2 regions of the Sinobaca sp. TMA16-18 genome follow, and region 1 is predicted to be linked to the other one. Evidence: riboswitches for the same ligand, from Rfam matches in the RefSeq annotation. Region 1 holds a riboswitch; the other holds the start of a gene.
What was found. Region 1 has a riboswitch for cobalamin ahead of AC5W14_RS07075 (ABC transporter substrate-binding protein). Riboswitches for the same ligand answer to the same signal wherever they lie in the genome.
Positions count from the first base shown of each region.

Region 2: linked by a shared signal. The riboswitch ahead of metE (5-methyltetrahydropteroyltriglutamate--homocysteine S-methyltransferase) and the one ahead of AC5W14_RS07075 (ABC transporter substrate-binding protein) in region 1 are both predicted to bind cobalamin.

Region 1 is NZ_JCAKFM010000003.1:161,676-173,558, reverse strand. It holds gene AC5W14_RS07085 (ATP-binding protein) at 1-1,546, shown strand, start outside; gene AC5W14_RS07080 (class I SAM-dependent methyltransferase) at 1,558-2,289, shown strand; cobalamin riboswitch at 2,362-2,546, shown strand; gene AC5W14_RS07075 (ABC transporter substrate-binding protein) at 2,725-3,702, shown strand; gene AC5W14_RS07070 (FecCD family ABC transporter permease) at 3,680-4,738, shown strand; gene AC5W14_RS07065 (heme ABC transporter ATP-binding protein) at 4,743-6,191, shown strand; gene cbiB (adenosylcobinamide-phosphate synthase CbiB) at 6,219-7,187, shown strand; gene AC5W14_RS07055 (pyridoxal phosphate-dependent aminotransferase) at 7,174-8,256, shown strand; gene AC5W14_RS07050 (bifunctional adenosylcobinamide kinase/adenosylcobinamide-phosphate guanylyltransferase) at 8,250-8,786, shown strand; gene AC5W14_RS07045 (cobyric acid synthase) at 8,783-10,273, shown strand; gene AC5W14_RS07040 (adenosylcobinamide-GDP ribazoletransferase) at 10,270-11,058, shown strand; gene AC5W14_RS07035 (bifunctional adenosylcobinamide kinase/adenosylcobinamide-phosphate guanylyltransferase) at 11,074-11,493, shown strand; gene AC5W14_RS07030 (cob(I)yrinic acid a,c-diamide adenosyltransferase) at 11,500-11,883, shown strand, end outside.
Region 2 is NZ_JCAKFM010000002.1:282,792-294,674, reverse strand. It holds gene AC5W14_RS05190 (ABC transporter ATP-binding protein) at 1-667, opposite strand, end outside; gene AC5W14_RS05185 (GntR family transcriptional regulator) at 660-1,034, opposite strand; gene AC5W14_RS05180 (hypothetical protein) at 1,038-1,811, opposite strand; gene AC5W14_RS05175 (Gfo/Idh/MocA family protein) at 1,965-2,936, opposite strand; gene AC5W14_RS05170 (ribonucleotide-diphosphate reductase subunit beta) at 3,039-4,076, opposite strand; gene AC5W14_RS05165 (ribonucleoside-diphosphate reductase subunit alpha) at 4,104-6,365, opposite strand; gene metE (5-methyltetrahydropteroyltriglutamate--homocysteine S-methyltransferase) at 6,378-8,654, opposite strand; cobalamin riboswitch at 8,825-9,020, opposite strand; gene fdhA (formaldehyde dehydrogenase, glutathione-independent) at 9,227-10,438, opposite strand; gene AC5W14_RS05150 (hypothetical protein) at 10,931-11,092, opposite strand; gene AC5W14_RS05145 (universal stress protein) at 11,260-11,883, shown strand, end outside.

The sequences.
Region 1 (11,883 bases):
TATTACAGAGGATGAGCCCTGGTATCCGGAGATTGACCATTCCAACAACATATTTCTGCCGGTTGAACGATTTTATGAAGACAATCGCTTATCCGGCGTGATCAATGAGCGTGAAGACGTGACAATGCACGGCGACTTTTCTGGAAGCGGCGAAGAGGAAGAAGATGAAATCTTTGTAGTCGGCGTGCCGTTCGTATCAAACGACGGGGAAGAAAGCTCGCTGTTTTTATATCAGTCGCTTAATGTAATTGAAGACACTACGGGCGAAACGCAGCAGATTATTCTGCTGTCGGCAGGTATTGCCATCGTTTTAACGACCGTGTTTACTTTTTTTCTATCCACAAGAATTACGGCTCCGCTGCGGAAAATGAGGCAGTTGGCACTCGATGTTGTCAAAGGTGATTTCGAAACGAAAGTGCCGGTTATTTCCAATGATGAGATCGGCCAGCTTGGTAACGCCTTCAATCGGATGAGGCGGAAATTAAATCAAAACATTACGGAACTCAATCAGGAAAAAGAGCAGCTCAGCCGTATTCTGCTCAGCATGGCGGATGGAGTAATTACGATTGACCGCAAAGGTACAGTCGTTCTGACCAATCCGCCGGCAGACCGATTTCTATTAGCACTTGAGTACCAAAATGAGCAGGAGGGCAAAACCAGTCCTCTTCCGAAAGAAATGAAAAAAATATTTCAGCAGGTGGTCGGCATGGAACAGGAGCAGCTCGCTGAGGTCGATGTTCAGGGACGCAGCTACGCTGTACTAATGACGCCTTTATATGATGAAACGTTTGTCAGGGGTGCCGTAGCGGTTATCCGTGATATGACGGAGGAACGTCAGCACGATAAACTGCGCAAAGACTTTATTGCGAATGTTTCCCATGAACTAAGAACACCGATTTCGATGCTGCAGGGTTACAGCGAAGCGATCGTAGATGGTATTGCTGCAACAGAAGAAGAGAAAAAAGAAATCGGGCAGATTATTTATGAAGAGTCGCTGCGTATGGGACGTCTTGTCAATGAACTGTTGGATCTGGCCAGGATGGAAGCAGGCTATCTTCATCTGGAAAAAGAGTGGATGGATGTTAAAATGTTAACAGAAAAAATGGAAAAGAAGTTTCAGGGACTGTCATCAGAAGCAGAGCTGACGCTGGAGTCTTCCGTAAAAGGAGAGGAAGCATTTGTTCTGGCTGATGCGGATCGAATAGAACAAGTATTAACAAATCTCGTCCATAATGCGATCCGGCATACAGAAGCAGGAGGCCGTGTTCTTCTGGAAATGACGAATGACGCCGACGGCTTATCAGCCGCCGTTATTGATAACGGGACAGGAATACCGGAAGAGGACCTGCCATTTATTTTTGAGCGGTTCTATAAAGCAGACAAAGCGCGGACACGCAGCAAGGGGGGCACCGGGCTCGGTCTGGCTATCGCCAAGAATATTGTAGAAGCACACGGCGGCTATATTGCTGCGCAGAGCAGAATGAACGAGGGAACGACCTTTCGTTTTTATATCCCTTCGGATAATGAAAAATATGAAGAACTGTAGGAGGGGAAAAAATGAAAGCCTGGTTTGAGGAACATTTTCAGGAAGATTATTTGAAAGTATACGATCACCGGGATGAAACAAAAGCGGCTGGAGAACTGCAGTCGCTCATGTCCTACATGCCAATGGAAAAAGGAATGAAGGCTGTTGATTTATGCTGTGGAAACGGCAGGCACGCCAGATGGCTGGGCAGAAAAGGAATCGATGTGACAGGGATTGATCTCTCTCCGGCACTTTTAAAAAAGGCGATTGACCTTACAAATGATTTACCGGTGCAGTACAGGCGTGCTGACATCCGCACCGTTGAGCTCAAACAGGAATTTGAGGCCGCCTTTAACGTTTTTACCAGTTTCGGTTACTTTCTGGAAGACGAAGAAAACGAGCTCGTGTTCCAAAAAGCAGCGGATGCTTTACTTCCCGGCGGATGGTTCTTGTTTGATTATTTGAATCCATCGTACATCCGTGAAAATATTGTTGCATTTGATGAATCGGAAAAAGATGGAATGACGGTTATCCAGGAAAGGCATGCCGGCAGAGATTATGTGGAAAAGAAGATTACGATTAAAGAAGACGGAGCAGAGAGACGTTACGTGGAACGGGTCAAGCTTTATGAAGAAGAGCAGCTGCGGCGTATGCTTGAACGATACCAGCTGGAGCCTGTGTATTTCTTTGGGGATTACAATGCTGCAGAATACGATCACAGCAGATCTCCCCGTCAGATTTTTATCTGCCGGAAAAAAGGATAAGGGATTTGTCCGATAATTGCTGTGTATCGAAGACCGATAATGTATACTAAAGAAGATTGTCCTTATAAATGAATAGAATAGAATATATATGGTCGGAAAGAATGCTCTTTCCGTTAAAAGGGAAACCGGTGAAATGCCGGTACGGTCCCGCCACTGTAAGTGCAGCTTTCAAAGAAGTACTCCACTGTTCTGTAAGAACGGGAAGGATCTTTGAATTGGGCATAAGTCAGGATACCTGCCATATATGTAATCGGTGCTGCACTCTCGGGGATAAGAGGATGCCGGATATAAAACGTTTCCGCTGCATGCAGCAGGGGCGTATGTCCGCTCTTCCCACTTTAGGGAAGAGCTTTTCTTATTATCTTACATAGAGCTCAATAATAGGCTCCTGATTTTCTGGATTTGTAGGACATACCACTCAAGGGGGAATGTGACATGAAAAAAACGTTATTATTAACAATGACGGCGGGAATGGCTGCTGCACTCGCTGCCTGCGGCGGAGAAACAGGAGAAGAACAAGGGCAGGAAAGCTCTGAACAAGAAAGCACCGAGCAGTCGGAAGGGTATCCCGTCACTTTGACCGATGGCATGGGAGAAGAAATGACGATCGAAGAAAAGCCGGGAAATATTGTAAGCCTGCTGCCAAGTAATACGGAAATTGCGTTTGCTCTCGGACTGGAAGAACAAATTGTCGGAGTAACCGATTTTGATACGTATCCGGAAGAAGCTCAGGAAAAGCAGAGTGTCGGCGGTCTTGATTTTGATGTGGAGACGGTTCTTTCTCTTGAGCCGGATCTTATTTTGGCCGATTCTTCTGCTGTTCAAAATTCAGAAGAAGGATTAAATCAGCTGGAAGACGCCGGAGCGGAAATTCTCGTAGTAAATGATGCGACATCATTTGAAGAGACGTACGATACGATCAACATGATCGGACAGGCGACAGGAACACAAGAAGAAGCAGATGCTATGATAGAGACGATGGAAGAGGATGTCGCTTCTATTGAAGAAACAGCCTCTGCAATCTCTGAAGAAGACCGCAAAACCGTCTGGGTAGAGGTGGACGCGCCGCCGAATATCTATACTACCGGTCAAAATACGTTTATGGATGAAATGCTCGATATCATTCAGGCAGATAATGCCGCCGCCGAAGAAGAAGGCTGGGTCCCTTATACAGAAGAGGATGCTGTTGCACTGAACCCGGATGTTATTGTTACAACATACGGATTTAGAGTGGAAAATTCCACCGAAAATATCTTAAACCGTGATGGCTGGTCGGATGTGCCTGCCATTGAAAATGAGGAAGTTTATGATTTGGAAAGTGATCTGGTAAGCCGGCCGGGGCCACGTTTGACAGATGGCCTGCAGCATATGGCAGAAGTGGTGTATCCGGATGTCTTCACTGAAGAACAATAAACCAGCGGCATACATTGCAGCTTTAGTCTTTTTGGCGGCAAGTATTGTAGTGGGGGTTTCTGTTGGAAGCGTGCAGGTGCCATTTGCAGCCAGTGCCGAAATTATCGGGCGCACGGCGCTCGGACTGGACTTTCCGCCTCACCTTGATACAACATTTGTTAATATTATTAAAGAAATAAGGCTGCCTAGAGTTTTGTTAGCGGTACTTGTAGGGGCAGGGCTTGCAATTGCAGGCGCTGCCTTTCAAGGATTATTAAAAAACCCGCTTGCCGATCCTTACACTCTCGGAGTGTCTTCAGGTTCCTCCCTGGGAGCGGTAACCGTGTTGTTTTTAGGGCTTTCCATTCCGGGTCTGGGACGTTTCACCCTGCCGGCAGTAAGCGTATTGTTTGGAATGATAACGCTGCTTCTGCTGCTTGGGTTTGTTAAAGCGATTGAACGGAGCCTTTCTACAGAGACCATTATTTTAGCCGGCATTATTTTCAGCTCGTTTTTAGGATCATTAATCTCGTTAATGATTGCTTTAACAGGAGATGAGCTCAGGCAGATTATCAGCTGGCTCATGGGAAGTGTAGCGATGAGAGGATGGGAGTACGTAGGATTGGTCCTGCCTTTCTTTATCGTAGGGTGCCTGATTTTATTATGGAATGCTAAAGAGTTGAACGCCCTCGTTTTTGGAGAAGAGACGGCGAAGACACTTGGCGTAAATACAAAAGTCCGGCGGATGGCTATATTAGCTGCCGCGTCGATTATTACCGGATCCGCGGTGGCTGTGTCCGGAACGATTGGATTTGTCGGACTCGTTATTCCTCATTTAACCCGGCTGATCTGGGGACCGGATCATCGTCATCTGCTGCCGCTCTCTATGCTTATCGGCGGCGGGTTTCTGGCTCTGACGGATCTGTTGGCCCGTACGATTATTGCGCCGACGGAACTGCCGATCGGGGTAATTACAGCAGTAGCAGGAGCTCCTGTTTTTGGGCTGCTGCTTTTCCAGCAGCGGCGCCTGACGAGACAAATTGGAAAAAGGAGGTAGACAGATGCTGTTTAACGTTCACCAGCTTACGGCAGGGTACGGTGGAGAAGATATTATTAAAAATATTTCCTTAGCTGTAAAAGAGCATGAAATTTTTGGTATTATTGGGCCGAACGGGAGCGGAAAGTCCACTCTTCTTAAATGTATGTACCGCGGGCTGGAAACCAATTCAGGCTCCATTGAAATAGACGGCAGGCCGCTTTCAGCCTTTTCCAATAAAGATCTGGCCAAAAAAATCGCCGTGCTTCCCCAGCATACAGAAACCACTTTTTCCTATACGGCCAGGCAGGTTGTGGAACTCGGGCGCTATCCGCATCAGAGCGGCTGGTTTAACAATGCCAAGGCAGAAGACAAAAGAATCGTGGAACAGGCGATGCAGGAAACCAAAGTAGAACCATTTGCAGATCTTCCTATGGAAACGCTAAGCGGCGGGGAAAAACAGCGGGTACTCTTAGCCCGAGCCCTCGCTCAGGAGCCGCAGATTCTGCTTCTGGATGAGCCGACAAATCATCTGGATATTTCCCATCAGATGAATCTGCTTAATACCCTTCGGGAATGGACAAGCGCGAGAAAAATAACCGTGGTCGCTATTTTACATGATTTGAATATGGCAGCGATGTTTTGTGATCGTCTGATGCTTCTTAACGAAGGTCGGGATGCGGGAACAGGTAAACCGGGAGCTGTTCTGAAAAAAGATAAAATTGAGCAGGTATATTCGGCTTCGGTTCACCGAAAAGCCCACCCGGCTGTTCCGAGCCCGTTAATTACGTTAACCCCAAGAGCTGCTAAAGATAAAGAAGAAGCTGCTATCGACCGGATGAACGTCCAGCGAAGTCTGGAACTTGTGCAGATAACATCTGAGGACTACTGGAAAACGTTCTCTTCTTCAATTATTGGAGAGGGGTTCGGCTGGCACAAAGTGTTCGTGAACCGTCACGTAGCGCTTGATTATAATATTGATGATGCAAAGCAGGAATATATCGATTATATGAAAAAACAGCTGATTGATCCGGATGAAGCGGTGGGGATGATGACAGCAGCCAGGCTGGAAAACGGCAGGGATATAAGAAGAACGATAGAAGGCGCTGATGTCTGGGTGATGGCAACAGCGGGTGTTTCCAATGCCCTTGATGCCTCCAGGGCTTACGAACAGCATATTCAAATGGAGATAGGCACAATAAATATTTGGATATTTATAGACGGTTGGCTGCCGGAAGCGGCATTTGCCCAGGTTATGATGACAGCTACCGAAGCAAAAACAAGAGCGCTTATGGACCGGAATATTAAAGACCAGGTAACGGGCACTGCAGCGACTGGAACGTCGACAGACAGCCTGATGGTAGCTGCTACGCAGAAAGGGATGCATCACCCTTATGGCGGCACGGCTACTGTGCTGGGCAGGCATGTGGCAAAAGCTGTATACGACAGTGTGTATCATGCATTGGAAAAATAGGAACTAAAAGAAAGAGGCTTTAAAATCATGATACTAATCTTTCATCTGACCGCAGTGACTGCTGCGTATCTGCTTGATCAGCTGTTTGGCGACCCTCATAAAGGCTGGCATCCGGTTATCCTCATGGGAAACATCCTTCATTTTCTGGATAGGCAGGGAAATAGAGGGTCAGAACGGGCCAAACAGATTAAAGGCCTTGTACTCGTTTACGCAGCTGCTTTAGGTTTAACCGGGGCGGCATTTGGTTTCATCAGCCTGTTTTATGCTCTGGCACCGGCTGCGGGTATTGTAGTAGAAGCTGTAATTATCTGGCTGATGATCGGCGGTCGCAGTATGAAGCGCTCGGCTGCAGATATTCACCAGGAATTAGCCAATGGACACCTGGAAAAAGCGAGACTTTTAACGTCTTATATCGTGTCCAGGGATACATCGGCTATGACAGAACAGCAGATTTCCCGTTCCGTCGTGGAGAGTACAGGAGAAAATGCTTCGGATAGTGTAACGGCACCGCTTTTTTATGCACTTCTCGGAGGAGCGCCTCTTGCGGTCTGCTACCGCTTTTTTAATACAGCTGATGCAATGATTGGCTATAAAACGGAAAAGCATGCTTCTTTTGGCTTTGGCGCTGCAAAAACAGATGATCTGCTAAATTTACTGCCCGCCCGCCTGACTGCTTTTCTTATGGGATTCGGTTCAGTATGGCTGAAAAGGCAGACGCTTTTGAAAACATGGAAAGACACGGCAGCCCATGCCCGGCTCCATGAAAGCCCAAACGCAGGTTTCGGAGAGTCGGCAATGTCAGCTGTATTGTTTACTAAGCTGGGAGGACCTGCTGTCTACCACGGTACAGTCAGGAACCGACCTTATTTAGGAGTGGGAACGCTTCCATTAAATAAGGAAAGAATTAAGGAAAGTATGTTCGTATGGGATATGACGATTATACTTTTTCTTGCAGCAGCGTGGATAGGAGGAGTGATTTATCTTGGATTGGCCTGAACATGGAGCAATGCCGGCTGCTTTTATGAAAAAAATAGAACAGTCTGCCCCGGAGAACATAATAGATTTCAGCGTGAACACGAACCCATTGGGAGCTCCGCCAGCCCTGCTCGCAGAACTGCCGGGCTGGGCCGCTGATATTCACCACTATCCGGATTATCAGTATACAGATCTGATCAAAGATCTGGCAGCCTGGAACGAGGTGGAACCATCCTTTATTCACCCGGGCAACGGAGCTTCCGAATTAATTTATATCACGGCTTCATTATTTGCAGATCAAAAGGCAATAATTATTGAACCGACTTTTTCTGAATACCGAAAGGCTCTGCAGGCTTATGGGGGGGAGGTGCAGAGTTTTTTAACATTGGAAGAGGACGGTTGGGAGATCGATTCGGCTGCTTTTAAAGGGGCACTGGACGGTGTAGGTTCGGTCTGGCTCTGCAATCCAAACAATCCGACCGGAACCGTTCAAAGCAGAAAAACGATGGCTGCGGTCATGCAAGCGTGCGAAGAACGCGGGATATACCTTGTTATTGATGAAGCATTTTTTGATTTTCAGACAAATCCGGTAACATACCGTATGACGGCTGATCAATCGAATCCGTACGTTATTATCCTGCGGTCTCTAACCAAGATGTACGCGGTGCCGGGAATCCGCGCTGGATATGCGGTAGCTCCGCCGGCCTTTATTAAAAAAATGCAGGAGCGGACGCCGTCATGGAACATCGGATCTACTGCTGAAAAAGCGATGCGGTTTGCTTCCGGCTTGGACTTTTTCAGGGAACAAACAGCTCAATTTGTAGAAGCAGAACGTTCACGGCTGCTGCCTTTATTAAAAAAAGCAGGTTACTATGTAAGTCCGAGCACGGTGAACTATTATTTAATAGGCCGTTCCGGGCAGAGCTCTATGCTTCCGGTACTAAAAAGAGCCGCAGCACAGGGGTTTATGCTTCGCCATACGTATTCATTTCGAGGGCTTGAAGGCCGTTATATCCGGATAGCTGTTAAACAAAAACAGGATAATGACCGGCTGCTGCATATGCTTAAGGAAGACCTGACGGAATGTTAATTTTTATCGAAGGCGGAGCAAAAAGCGGAAAAACGTCATTTGCCGAAAGTTATATTCAAGAAAGAGCCAACGGGCGCAAAGTGTACCTTGCCACAGCAGATCCGCAGGATGCAGAGATGGAAAGGCGTATTGGGGATCACCAGCTGACAAGAAAAAACGCACATATACCGTGGGTTACCATTGAACAGCCATATGATCTGGAGCAGACTCTGGAGCATATAAACCCGGGAGATCATGTGCTGCTGGACTGCTTAACGACCTGGCTCGGAAATGAGATGTTTGTGTCGGATAGATGGGACGGGCGAAAGAGCCCAGCTCATATGCTGGAAGCTGTCATTGCACTCGAGAAAAAAAGTGCGACTCTTTTGATTGTCAGCAGTGATATCAGTCATCAGCCTGCGGTTCATCCGGATATGGTGCATTTTCTGAAAATACAGGGATGGCTGTCCTGCCGGCTCGTGGAAAAAGCAGATCTGGCTGGAACCGTTAATTACGGATGCCTCCGTCCCATGAAAGGAGAATGGCAATGAAAGGATTAATGGTATGGGGAACCACCTCTGATGCCGGAAAAAGCTACATCGTGACAGCACTATGCAGAGCGCTGGCCAACCGGGGGTTATCCGTTGCTCCTTTTAAAGGGCAGAACATGTCCAATAATTCATATATTACTGCAGAAAGCCGGGAAATCGGCCGTTCACAGGGATTACAGGCCGAAGCATGCAGAACGGAAGCAACAGTGGACATGAATCCAGTTCTGCTCAAGCCGCGAAGTGACAGTACAGCAGAAGTGATTATCCGCGGTGTATCCTCGGGCAGCCCGCAGGCCGGTGATTATCGAAGAGAGTTTATGCCGCGGGCAAAAGAGGCAATCCAAATGTCACTTAAACGGCTGGAAGAGGAATATGATTTTATTATTATGGAAGGCGCCGGCAGTCCGGCTGAAATCAATTTAATGGATACGGACTTAGCTAATTTGTATACAGCTGAAATGGCGGCGGTGCCCGCTGTTCTGGTTGCGGATATAGAGCGGGGGGGCGTGTTTGCCCAGCTGTACGGAACGGAGAAACTGCTTCCGCCTGCGCATCAGCAGAGGCTTTCAGGAGTAATTGTGAATCGCTTCCGCGGGGATCCGGCTTTGTTTACGGACGGGGTAAGCTGGATCGAAGAACATGTATCTCCAGTACTCGGCGTGCTTCCTAAACTCGATGTTGAAATGGAGCGGGAAGATTCGCTATCGCTCAGCCGCCTGACCCGTGAAAAAACGGCTGCATCCGCTATCGATCTCGCAGTGATCGCGCTTCCTTATATTTCAAACTATACGGACATCGAGCCTTTTACAGCAGAACCGGATGTGTCGATTCGTTTCGTCTATGCGGGCGAGGATTTTGGTGAGCCGGATGCCGTCATTATACCTGGGACAAGAAGTACGATTCTGGATCTGCATCATATGGAAAAAAACGGGACAGCCGGTCTGTTAACGAGTTATATTGCCAATGGAGGCACGGCAGTTGGTATCTGCGGAGGCCTGCAGATGCTCGGACAGAACTTAATGGATGACGGGGGCCATGACAGCGGAACAGTCGGAATGAACGCAGCAGGACTTGGCATTCTGCCTGTCGTTACGTCGTTTGAAGCAGAAAAAACAACAAAACGCTGGACCGGTACACAAGGAAGCAATCAGCCTATTAATGGATATGAGATTCATACCGGCCGTTCTACGATTACATATTCGGCAGAGAACGTACCGCTATTTTATTCTGATAAAGACGGTGGACCGGAAGGAATTGTAAGTAACGAAGGCAGAGTAACAGGCACGTACCTTCATCATGTGTTTCATAACGATGAATGGCGCAACTGCTGGCTCAATCGGGTGCGAAAGCAGAAAGGCCTGCCGCAGCTTAGGCCCGTCTACTATGAAAAAGAAAAAGATAAGCGCCTTGACGAGCTTGCTGCTGCATTTGAACAGCATATCAGCGTAGATGATTTAATTGAGTTAATGGAGACACAAAGCCGATGACAAAAAATATAAAACATCTGTATGAGGGGCTGCTTCTGGCTGTAGGTTTTTTAACCGTATTTCCAGTTACCCGTTCCGTAGAATGGACTCCTGCAGCGATGCGCCGGGCCCTGCTCAGCTTTCCGGTATGCGGGACCCTTGCTGCCGTTATCGCTGCCGCTGTGGGAACAGGGCTGTTAAGCATAGGCCTCCCCATTTATGCTGCAGGCTTTCTCGTGCTCGCATCTTTTGTCATCGTGTCAGGCGGGCTTCATCTGGATGGGTGGATGGATGTGAGCGATGCGGTTCTTTCCTGGAAACCGCGGGAAGAAAAACTGGCCGTAATGAAAGATCCTTTAGTCGGTTCCGGGGCTGTATGGACAACTATTTTACTATTGGCTGGAAAATTCACGGCCATTGTTGTTATGCTCGACACTTCGCTCCCGTTATTTTATGCAGCTTTATTTGCTGTTCCCGTGCTGTCGCGGGCTGGAATGGCGGTCGTAGTCAGCCGGGGAGCCCTGTTGTCTGCTGTAGGGCTGGCAGCTTCTTTTCAAGAGGGCAGGAAACCGTCGGATATGCGCTGGCTCGTCGGTATCACTTTGTTATCTCTGCTGCCTGCTTTTTACTTCTCGATTGCTTTTACTCTAAGTCTTGCAGCTGTTACTATCCTATGCACAGCAGCACTGTACCGTTTTTTTGTCCGGAAGCTTGGAGGCGTGAATGGGGACACAGCAGGAGCTGCCCTGGAAGGAACGGAAGTTCTGCTCTGGTGGACTGCCGCTGTTATAGCAGTAATCATATAGGGAAGGTGAAAATAAGTGGATTTTATTTTAGGCGGCACAGCGAACGGAAAAAAAGAATGGGCGTATCGACATTATCAAGAAGAACCGATACGGGCCTGGTATTCTTTTTACGAGACAGACGTGTCAGACTGCGATCTTCCAGATGAATACACAGGGGTAGTAGTTATCGAAGCATTTGATGAAGCTGTAAAGAGATATTTGGATGAACCGGAGACCTTTTATATCTGGTATGGCACCCTGATAAAATGGGAAAATAGCTATACCGGTCGAAAACTGGTGGTGATTGGAACAGATTTAAACAAAGGAATCGTTCCAGTTGAAAAAAAAGACAGACAGCTTCGTGATGCGGTAGGATTATGGTATCAACGATTCATGACAGAAGCAGTGCAGGTGTATGAAGTTTGGTACGGCCTGCCTGTAAAATGGAAAGGATGAGATAAAATGAAGCTATATACGAGAAGCGGAGATAAAGGAACAACAGGTATTATTGGAGGACGCCGGGATAAAGACCATATTCGGGTGGAAGCATACGGGACCTGCGACGAACTAAATTCATTTGTAGGACGTGCGATTGCTCTGCTCGACGATGAGCTGTTTCCGGATATGAAAAGTGAATTGATCCGTATTCAGCATGAATTATTTGACTGCGGAAGCGACCTGGCCAATGTGAAAGAAGATGCAGAATTTAAAGTGACGCCGGAAATGGTCACTGCCCTTGAAGAACATATTGACGAATACATTCCACAGGCACCGGAGCTGCAGCGGTTTATTCTGCCGGGTGGTTCAATTGCAGCAGCAGAAATGCATATTCTCCGCACCGTTACG
Region 2 (11,883 bases), on a different contig from region 1:
CTACTGTACTAAACCCGTGCTTGTACCGTATATCTTCCGTATACTCCCAGGCCAGTATCTTCCCATCTTTCATCAACATGACCTGATCAAGCAGTGGTTCGATTTCGCCAAGTTCATGTGTGGTCAGCAGAACGGTTTGTTTTTCTACGTCAATGTAGGAAATCAGCCCTTTGATAATAGATTCTTTCACCATAGGGTCAAGGCCGGAAAGGGGCTCATCCATTAAAATGACAGAAGCTTCTCTGGAAAGAACGAGCATTATTTTAACCCGGCCTCTGCTTCCTTTTGAGAGAGATTTAATCCGGCTTGCTTCTTCAATATTCATAAAGGTCATCATGTCAGCCGCTTTTTCTCTATTAAAATCCGAAAACTGCGTAGCATAAAAGTCGATCATTTCTTTAACTGTATAAAAGGAGTAATAACTCTCCATTTCTGATAGATAAGCTATATTGGAAGCGCTTCGGCGGGATACTTTTCCGCCGTTCAACCGAATACTTCCCTTATCGGGTCTGACCAGGCCGGCAAGCATCTTCAGAAGCGTCGATTTGCCGCTCCCATTTGCTCCAACGATACCAACAATGCCCGAACCTTCCGGAAGAGAAAAGTTAATATGATCAGCCGCCTTTTTCCGGCGGTAGCTTTTGCATACTTCCTGCATTTCAATCATTTTCTTCCTCCTTTAAGTAGCGCTCCACTCCTGAAAGAATGTCTTCTGTTGAAAAGCCCATCTCCTTCATTTCTTTTGTAAACTGGCTGATCTGCTCCTGTTTTAAATTCTCGCGGAGCTGAAGAAGCACTTCTTTATCTTCCGTTACAAACGTTCCCTGCCCTCTTTTTGTTTCCACGACACCGTCTCTTTCCATTTCATTGTATGTTCTGGAGACGGTATTTGGATTCACTCCAAATTGAACGGCAGTATCTCTTACTGATGGAAGCTTTTCCCCCGGCTTCCATTCTTCTCTTAATATTCTCCAGTAAATCTGCGTGGCTAATTGTCTGTAAATGGGTTTTGATGCATCAAAGGATGCTGGCATGCTCTACACCTCCACTCTTTTTTCAAGCAGAAACGAAGCAATAACCAGCACAAGCAAAGCTTCAAAGATTCCATATACAAAGGTCCCTGCATAAAAGCTGTAAGGAGCCTGGGCAGTGATTTCTCCGAGTACTCCTGTTTGAAAACGCACGGAAATTTCTCCCCATTCTGTCAACGTTTCGTAAACAGCTGAATTTGACAGCTCCGTGTAAAGCCAGCTTCCGGCACCAACTAATACAAAAACAATAAAAATCGCCGGCCAATTCCCTGTATAGGGCTTGATAAGTAAATACAGACTGTAAAACAACACAACAAACATATCAATCATTAAAGAAAAGAACAGTATGGTCAAAGCGCCCAGCATGCATGCTGTAAGCAGTTCACCCGTAGAAGGAAAAACAACCTGTTCATGGGCTGCCAGCAGAAAAAACACTAAAAATAATATTCCATTTACCAGTAATGTGACGGCTCCGTATATTACCGCGCTTGCTATTTTAGCTGATAAAAGCTTCATAATACTCTGTGGTGTATGAAGCCATAATTCCAGATGCCTGTTTTCCCTGTAAAAGCTGATAATAAAAAAAACAGGAATATATAAAAACTGTGCAAAAACTCCAGCTCCTAATAAAAGGGCAGAAGCATTAAAGGGGTCTGCCCCGCGTACCAATGGGATGATCAGAGTCAGACTCAGTAAAAGAGCTATCAAAAGCAGACCCGCTATGAAAATAGGCTTCATTAAACGCATTTCTTTTTTCCATAATCCTATCCAGCTTTTCATTATTTATCTCCTTTGTATTAGTGAACTAGTTACATAGTACACCCGTACAATAAAAGTGTCAACAACAAAAAAACACCCCGAAATAACAGAAGTGTTTTTTCATTATGGTAATAAATTACATATAATATATTGTAAAGAAATGAAAAGTTATTTTCAATCTGCGTCGTACACAACACCGAGCTGCTGCCTTACTTCATCTATCACAGCCAATACGTCCCGGGACTGCTGCAGCGTCACCTGCCGTTTGCCGCCTGAAGTGATCAGCTTCATAAATTCTTCTATCTCATAGCTCATCGCCTGTCGCCCGGAAGGCATCGACAGCTTTTCTTCTTCTCCGCCGCGCGGCAGAAAAGCGACTTCTTCCGGTGTATTTACATTATCTATCCGCAGCACACCGTCTTCTCCCTGAATCTCACTGGCAAGCGACGATCCCATGATTTTCGAATACGAAATAATAACTTCAAATCCATCGTACTGCATAAGAACGCACGCCTGTCCGTCCACTCCTGTTTCGAGTTTGTGTCCCATAGCCATGATACGCGAGGGAGGGCCAAACCAGGCTACTGCCGGATGAAAAAGATACACACCCAGATCCATACTCGCTCCGTTGGAAAGCTCCGGCTTAAATGCATTCAGAATAGTTCCTTCCTTATAGGCATCGTACCGGCTTGAATACTGGCAGTACTGCAGGTAGACGCGCCGGATCGGGCCTGCTTTTTCCAGGTGGCTCGTCATTTCTTTAAAAGCAGGCGTATACATGTTTTTAATGCCTTCCATTAACACGACCTGCTTTTGTTCTGCTTTTTGTATAAGGGCTTCTGCTTCTTTTTCGTTGGAGCATAATGGTTTTTCGCAGATAACATGCTTTCCCTTTTCCATTGCCGCCAGCGCCTGCTCGGCGTGATACCGGTTGGGGCTCGCAATATAGACAGCCTCCACCTCCGGGTCAGCAAGCATCGCTTCCAGGCTGTCATACGCCCGGGCTGCTCCATTTTTGGAAGCAAACGCCTCTGCTTTTTTCCTGTCTCTTGAAAAAACAGCTGTCAGCTCAAAACCTTCCACTTCTGTTCCCGCTTCAATAAACGCTTCTGTAATCCAGTTCGTTCCAATTGTTGCTATTTTCACCGGTCTCACTCCTCTTTTTTTCTATCATAGCATGAGTACACGAAAGATTTTATTTAACCTCAAAAAGCCCCTTCCCGGCATGGGAAAGAGCTTTTGTTTTGATTAAAGAGAATCGAAATCATTATCTGAATCTACTAAATTGTAGTCCGTCACCGTCGTTTCAAAGAAATCGGCTTTTCCGGTCGTATTATCATTATAAACTGAAACCCAGCGCATCGGATTTTTATTGTACCCTTCAAATACTGCATCAAATCCAAGCTCTTTAATCCGCTTGTTCGCCATAAATTTAATATAGCTTTCCAATTCATTGGCATTGATTCCGTCTATCTTATTGCCGATTACATAGTTTCCCCATTTGATTTCAAGTTCTGCCGCTTCAATAAAGGTTTCTTTTACAAAGTCGGCAAACTCGTCAGTATTCAGCTCAGGGTTTTCCTGCAGGGTCTCTTTTAAGATGTGGACAAACAGATTAACGTGAATCTGTTCATCCCGATTTATGAAATTAATCATTTTAGAGGTTCCGAGCATCTTCTCGTTTCGGGCCAGGTTGTAGAAGAAAGCAAAACCGGAGTAGAAAAACAACCCTTCCAGAATAACGTCATATACAATCGCGCGGACGAAGTTTTCCTGGGTGGGATTCTCCGTAAAATCGGTATATCCATCTGCAATAAACTTGTTGCGTTCCAACAATACTTCATCGGTTTTCCAGTATTCGAACACTTTTTCCTGCGTATTGCCGTCTGTTACGCTCGATAGAACGTACGTATACGACTCATTGTGGACTACTTCCTGAAAAGCCAATACGGACATAAGGGCCGACAGACTGGAATCGGTCAGGTACTCGGACACTTTGGAGGAAAAATCCGTCTGTACGCTGTCCAGAAAAGCCAGCAGTCCGATGATTTTATTAAAGGCTTCCCGCTCATCACCGCTCAGCTGCTTATACTGGTTGCGGTCGTTAATTAAGCTGACTTCATCTGGAATCCAGAAGTTGCGGAGCATATTTTTATACATAGGGTAGGCCCACTTGCGCGCAGTCTGATCCCAGTTTAGTATATTCGAGCTTTCGCCGTTGATAATACCGGTTGATTTATTTGGAGCTGTCGTGTCATACAGCTTGCGTTTTTGTAAAGTAGCCATTTTTTATGCCTCCTCTTTTCTTTTCTCTTAGCTGGAGCAGCTTTCGCAGTCCTCTATTACCGTTGAAGTGGAACGTGTGTAATACGTGGTTTTAAGTCCTGCTGACCATGCCTGAAGGTGCATATCCAGAAACTCTTTTGCTTTAATGTCCCGGGGGATATACAGGTTAAAACTGACCGCCTGATCAATATGCTTCTGGCGGGCGGCATTTTGGCGGATACTCCATGACTGATCAATGTTAAACGCAGACTTATAATACCAGATCGTCTTGGAACTGATATCAGGAGCGGTAGCCGGGGACCGGTAGCCTTTTTTCTCCTCCACGTATTCCTGGCGGTAAATAGGGTCAATACTGGCGGTGGATCCTGCAATAAGTGAGGTCGTTGCATTGGGTGCTACCGCCATAAGGTAGCCGTTGCGGATACCATTTTTCTGGATGCGTGTACGCAGCTCGTCCCATTCTTTTGAATCATATTTCCGTTCCAGGTAAGCACCGCTTTCCCATTCGCTTCCTTCAAATAATGGATAGGCGCCTTTTTCTTCTGCAATACGGCAGCTCGCTTCGAGCGTTAAATAGCTGATTTTCTCGTATAGTTCATCTGCATAGGCTACGGCTGTTTCTGATTCCCAGCGGATGCCTTTTAATGCCAGCAGATGGTGCCATCCGAACGTGCCAAGGCCAATGCCTCTGTAACGCTTGTTTGTCAGCTGCGCCTGCAGCACTTCAATATGATTTAAGTCAATGACATTGTCGAGCATGCGGACCTGAACTGGAATCAGACGCTCAAGCACCCCTTCTGTAACTGCTCTGGCAAGAGAAATGGAAGAGAGATTGCAGACGACCATATCTCCCGGTGTTTTTTCCGTAATAATCGTGCCTTCCGGCGTCAGCTTCTCTTCTTTAATAACCGTGGCGCTCATGTTCTGCATAATTTCTGTGCAGAGATTCGAGCTGTAGATCATGCCTTCGTGCTTGTTGGGGTTTTCCCGGTTTACCGTGTCACGGTAAAACATATAAGGTGTTCCGGTCTGCAGCTGGGATTTCATCACGCGTTTCATAATCTCAATCGCAGGGATTCGTTCTTTTGAAATACCGGGATGGTCCATGCACTGCTGATACTTTTCCCGAAACGATCCTCTGCCTTCTTTTTCATCATAAAAATCTTCTAGAGACCAGCCCATAACCTTTTCTACTTCATGGGGGTCAAACAAGTACCAATCTTCGCGGCTCTCTACTTTCTCCATAAACAGGTCAGGCAGACACACTCCTGTGAAAATATCATGGGTGCGCATCCGCTCGTCTCCAGTGTTGAGCTTTACGTCCAGAAACTCGAGAATATCTTTATGCCATACGTCCAGGTAAACAGCGAATGCGCCCTGGCGCTGGCCGAGCTGATCTACAGAAACAGCTGTATTATTGAGCTGCTTCATCCAGCCCATAATACCGCCTGCTACTCCTTTGTATCCTTTAATGTCAGAACCACGACTTCGCAGCTTGCCGAAATATATGCCTACGCCTCCGCCATTTTTGGAAAGGTTGGCAACATCTGTATTGGAATCAAAAATACTGCGCAGGCTGTCATCTACTGTATCAATAAAGCAGGAACTCAGCTGGCCGACATTTTTTCCTGCATTCGCCAAGGTTGGTGTAGCAACAGTCATATAAAGATTAGACAGCGCCCAGTAAGCCTCTTTTACCATATGAAGACGATTTTCCTGAGGTTCTTCGATCATCAGCTTCATCGCAATCACCATAAATCGCTCCTGCGGCAGCTCATAGACATTTTTGCTTTTGTCGCTCGCCAGATACTTATGGGCAAGGGTCAGCACACCGACATACGTGAACAGCTCATCCCGCTCCGGCTTGATCGCCTGCTCGAGTTCGATGATTTCTTCTTTGGAATAATCGCGTAAAAGCGTACTGTCGTACACCCCTTTGCTTCCAAGTGTCTTTAACAGGCCGTACAGCGAACCGTATTTGTCTTCGGCATCGTACGCCCTGTTTTTGGCAGCTTCTTTATACAGCTTTCTCAAATAAATCCGTGCTGCGACATACGTCCACTGCGGACCGTTTCTGTCAATTCTCTCTGAAGCCTGCAGCGTAAGGAGCTGGGTAATCTGATCGGCTGAATAGCTGTCTTTATAGGATACATTGGAAACAACGGCTTCTTTGTATTCTTCTTTATCCAAATCTGGAAATCCGTCTGTTACTTCGTCTATATAGGCTTCGAGTCTTTGCTTTTCAAAAGCCAGGGTGCGGCTGCCGTTATCTTTAAATATTACTGTCATTCTACACTCTCCTTAGTTCACTTCCTGCGTCCATCTTTCCCGGACGAGGCGGGCGGCTTCTGTCATATTCTTTAATGCATCTACGGTTTCCGGGATATCCCTTGTTTTCAATCCGCAGTCCGGGTTGATCCAGAACAGGGACGGCGGCAGGACCTGCAGGGCGCGGTCAATCATCTGCAGCATTTCCTCGGGGCCTGGCACTCTTGGGCTGTGAATATCATAAACACCCAGACCGATTCCTTTATCATAAACGGCTGTCTCAAATGCTTCGATAAGTTCGCCGTGACTTCTCGATGTTTCGATGGAGATAACATCCGCATCCATAGCGCGTATCGATTCGATCATGTCCTGGAATTCGCTGTAGCACATATGCGTATGAATTTGTGTCGTGTTCTTTACGTTGGATGTCGCCAGGCGGAAGGCACGGACGGCCCAGTCCAGGTAATGCTCATGCTCGCTGTGCTTCAGCGGCAGCCCTTCCCGGATAGCCGGCTCATCCACTTGAATCATTTCAATCCCGGCTTTCTCCAATGCTTCCACTTCTTTGCTCAATGCTGCGGCGATCTGGTTTGTCACGTCGCGCTCTTCCATATCATCACGAACGAAAGACCATTGCAGGATAGTAACCGGTCCGGTAAGCATGCCTTTCATCGGCTTGTCCGTCAGGGACTGGGCGTACTCGGATTCTTTTACGGTCATCGGCTCTGTCCACTCTACATCTCCAAAAATAACAGGAGGCTTGACGCAGCGGGATCCGTAGGACTGCACCCAGCCGTTCGCTGTAAATGCAAAGCCAGCCAGTTTTTCCCCGAAGAATTCAACCATGTCGTTGCGCTCAAATTCTCCGTGTACGTAAACATCCAGATCAATATCTTTTTGAATGTCCACCCATTCTTTAATCTTTTCATTAATAAATGCATCGTATTCTGCTTTTGAGATCGTTCCTTTTTTCACATTCTGCCTGGCTACCCGGACTTCCTTCGTCTGCGGGAAGCTGCCGATTGTCGTCGTAGGGAACAGGGGAAGCTTCCATTTTTCCTGCTGAACGGTGCGGCGTTCGCTGAAGGCTGCCGTTCTTGAAGAAGGTGTGCTTTCTTTAACAGGTTCAAGCGCTTTTGTTCTCCATTCTGATTCTGCGAGCGCTTGAACTGCACGATGGCTTTTCTGAAGAAGCTCAGTGTTTCCTTCTTTTAATGCAGTCCGTAAATTTTTGATTTCTTCCAGCTTTTCATCAGCAAAGGAAAGAGCTTCCTGCAGTACAGGATTAAGCTTCGTTTCATTCTGAACGGTAACCGGAACATGCTGAAGACTGCAGGACGGCTGAATCCAAATCCGGTCTTCCGATACAGCGTTTTGTATCGTTTGAAGATCGACACTCTTTTTTACCCCGTCGCTTTTCCAAATATTTCTTCCATCAATAATGCCGGCACCGACTACTTTATCTTCAGGAAACCCATGGACACGGAGAGACTCCGTATTCTTTTCTTTCCCATAGACAAAATCAAGTCCTATGCCGGCAACGGGAAGGGAAGTGATCTCTTCGTAATGATCCACACCTTCGAAATACGTCTGCAGCATAAGAGAAATTCCCGGTACTTCTTCTGCAAAAAGACGATAGGCTTTCTCCAGGTGGACAATATCCTTTTTAGGAAAAGAAGCTACGAGCGAAGGCTCATCTATCTGGACCCATTGCACGCCTTCCTGCTTCAGCTCCTGCAGGACCCGAACATATAAAGGAAGAAGCTGATCAAGCAGTTCCCCAAAATTTTTCTCCTCATATCCTTTCGCCAGCTTCAAAAAAGTAACAGGACCAATTATAACCGGCTTTCCTTCTATTCCAAGCTCCTGCTTTGCCTGCCGGTACGCTTCAAGCGGCATATTTTTTGTCAGGCGGGGCACGGCATGTTCCATTTCAGGGACAATGTAGTGATAGTTTGTGTTAAACCATTTGGTCATTTCAGAAGCCTGAGCATATTCTGACCCTCTCGCCATAGCGAAGTAGGCACTGTCGGGTATTTCATCGCTGAACGTCCCGAACCTTTCCGGAACAATATTAAACATAACCGACATATCAAGCATCTGGTCATAGTAAGTAAAATCATTTACGGGAATCCAGTCGATTCCTCTTTGCTGCTGTTTAACAAGAGATTCCAGGCGAAGTCTTTTCATTTCCGCTTTCCACTCATCGTGCGTTATGTTCTTTTTCCAAAATGATTCCAGTGCTTTTTTCCATTCTCTGTTCTCTCCAAGTCTCGGATAGCCGAGGCTGCTTGTTGTCCATGTGCTCATTTGTAAAATATCCTCCCTTTTTTTTACTAGTCCTGATCCGTTCCGAATCCGTCCATTTCATAAAAAAAAGAGTATTTCCACTGTGCACTAAGGGAGAGTGCATGCAGAAATACTCCTGGCTCGTATATGGTACGCTCAGGAACACCCGTCCTATCTCCCGTAGGTAAAAATCGGTGTTGGTAAAATAGGCAGGTCTCCTGGCTCCAGTGTCATCATCACAGCCGGCCTTCCCGGGGGCATCTGCTCCCCAGTGACATAATAACTGTGACTCTTCTGTTACAGTGGCGGGACCGCGCCGGCTTTACACCGGTCTTCCCTTTTCAGTCTGATATTGACAATCAGAGCACCTATTTCCACTAATATGGTTTTGTTGTAGACAAACTATATCTTTTTTCTGAGCAGCATGTCAAGGCATGTTTGCTTCAACTTTCTGTAAAAAGGCGAAAATATAGCATATATTGAATGAAAATAAATTTATTCGTCCATATTTAGTATTAAGTATCCCGATATAATTACTTAGTTTTTGGCAGCAAAAAGCAGCAGGAAGGACCTGCTGCTTTTGTAATGTTTCGTTATTGTTTGACGGATCCATGAGGATCAATAACAAATTTCTTTGCGGCGCCTTTATCAAAATCCTGATAGCCGTGGGGAGCTTCATCCAGGCTGATCAAAGTAGCATTAACCGCTTTTGCAATATCAGCTTTCCCGGACAAAATGGCTTTCATTAAATCGCGGTGATATTGCATAGCCGGTGTTTGTCCGGTGACAAACGTATGGGCCTTTGCCCACCCAAGACCAATTCTCACTTTTAGGGAGCCAACCTTTGAATCGTCATCTGCGGCACCTGGATCTTCAGTTACATATAAGCCGGGAATTCCCAGTCTGCCTGCCACTCTTGTGACGTCCATAATCGTATTCAATACGATCGCAGGCTGTTCTCCGGCGTTTTCTCCGTGACCGGAAGCTTCAAAACCAACAGCATCCACTGCGCAGTCTACAACCGGCTCACCGACAATCTGATCGATCTGTTCCCCGAGATTATCATGCTTCCGCAGGTTAACGGTTTCACATCCAAAACTTCTCGCCTGCTCAAGCCGCTCTTCGTTTAAGTCTCCTACAATTACCGTAGAAGCTCCGAGAAGCTGTGCGGAGTGAGCCGCTGCCAGTCCTACAGGGCCGGCGCCTGCGATATATACAGTAGACCCTGTGCGTACTCCCGCTGAATAAACCCCGTGATAACCGGTTGGGAAAATGTCCGACAGCATCGTAAGGTCCATTATTTTTTCCATTGCCAGGTCTTTATCTGGAAATTTCAACAGCTGGAAGTCCGCATAAGGAACCATGACGTACTCCGACTGGCCGCCGACCCAGCCGCCCATGTCTACATACCCATAGGCACCGCCGGGACGTTCCGGATTTACATTTAGGCAGACATGCGTATTCTGCTCTTTGCACATCTGGCACCTTCCGCACGCAATGTTAAACGGCACAGAGCAGAGGTCGCCTTTTTTAATAAATTCCACATCTCTGCCTACTTCCACAACCTCACCGGTTATTTCGTGGCCGAGCGCCAGCCCTTCCGGTGCTGTTGTACGGCCTCTGACCATATGCTGGTCGCTTCCACATATATTGGTCGTTACTACTTTCAGGATGACTCCATGCTCACATTTTCTTCCTACGTTTGATTTAGGAACGCCGGGCCCATCTTTTAGAATCAGGTCAGGGTAGCCGATATCCTCAATTTCTACTTTTCCTTTTCCGCGGTAAACAACTGCTTTGTTCATATGAATCCATCCCTTCTTTTCGATTATGCTTTCCAGGAGTTTCTTATCACATGTAGTTGAGTTCAAACCGTGACCTTCAGGACGGGAGATAGAAAAATGAAGATTCAGCTGAAAATGTTTTAGGAAGCATCCCCCCTCTCAATATACGGTAAAACGGAATCATTCCTTTTAATATATTAAAAATTCAGACTATTTACACTGGTCTAAAATAAAGCGCTATCATTATTGTAATTGATTTTCCGTTTTTAAGCGACCATTTATACAAGGTTTTTTTATATTTTTCCATATAAAATAAGTATTGGCAATCTTTTAAGAAGAATAGACTTTTAGATGGATGTTTGTTAATTTAATAAAGGCCCTTTGGAACTTGAAAAATTATACATTCTATATAAATATAGTTATTTGATATATTAATATACTAAAAAAACATAATAAAAAACTCTTTGCACCAAACGGTACAAAGAGCCTTAAGATAATAGTATTAGTGCAGGGTCATATTCGTTTAGCCAAAAAGATTAGAATAAGGCCTACGATTAAACCACCGATACCTACTCCCAAAATGCCTGTTCCTGCTCCAAAAAGAGAAGTAATAAGATTTATTACACCTGCTATTGCTAAAACATAACCTATAATGAGTACGATTTTACTTAACATATTATACCCTCCTTTATATGTTGATACTATAATATACCCTTCATGTATAAATTTAATCTCCCTATTTGTAGAATATGTACAGGAAAACAGATTTTTTTATGCTTTTTGGAGAATTTACGTTACTATAAATATAAAGCGGACGAATGTCCCATAAGGAGAGACGACTAATGAAGAACACTAACGAAGCGTATCAACCAGGAGACGAAAGCATTCTTGTCTGTGTTTTTTTTCCGCCGGATGCAGAGCGGCTGATCCGCAGAGGATCAACTATTGCCAAGTCCTTTAATGCCCCTCTCCATGTCATCACTGTCGAGAATTCCAGAGAAGACGAAGACTACCTGGAGAACCAGCAGAATCATGAAGAATGGCAGCGTCTGTCTGATCAGTACCAAGCTGATTTCACGATTGAACCGGCCAATGGCAGAAAAGTAGCTGAAGTTATCGTAGATGTAGCCAAAGAACGGGAAATTACCCAGATTGTTATCGGTAAAAGCGCCCGAAGCAAATGGCAGGAATTGACAAAAGGAGCTATTGCTACAGAAATCCTAAAGCGCATTGATTTCGTTGATATTCATATTGTGTCTGTACAGCGCGAGCTCCCACCTTCTTTCGGTGATTATCAGAAAGGCGTTCGTGCCTACCTTACAAAAGAAAATGAGACATATACCCTTCATTTAGGAAACTGTCCGGAAGGATGTATCGAAGGCATTTTCTTTAAAGATATGCATACTGATTTTGAGAGCGGTTTGTTCAAAACGTTCCACGGCAAGGAAATTGTTATCGGCCGCGTA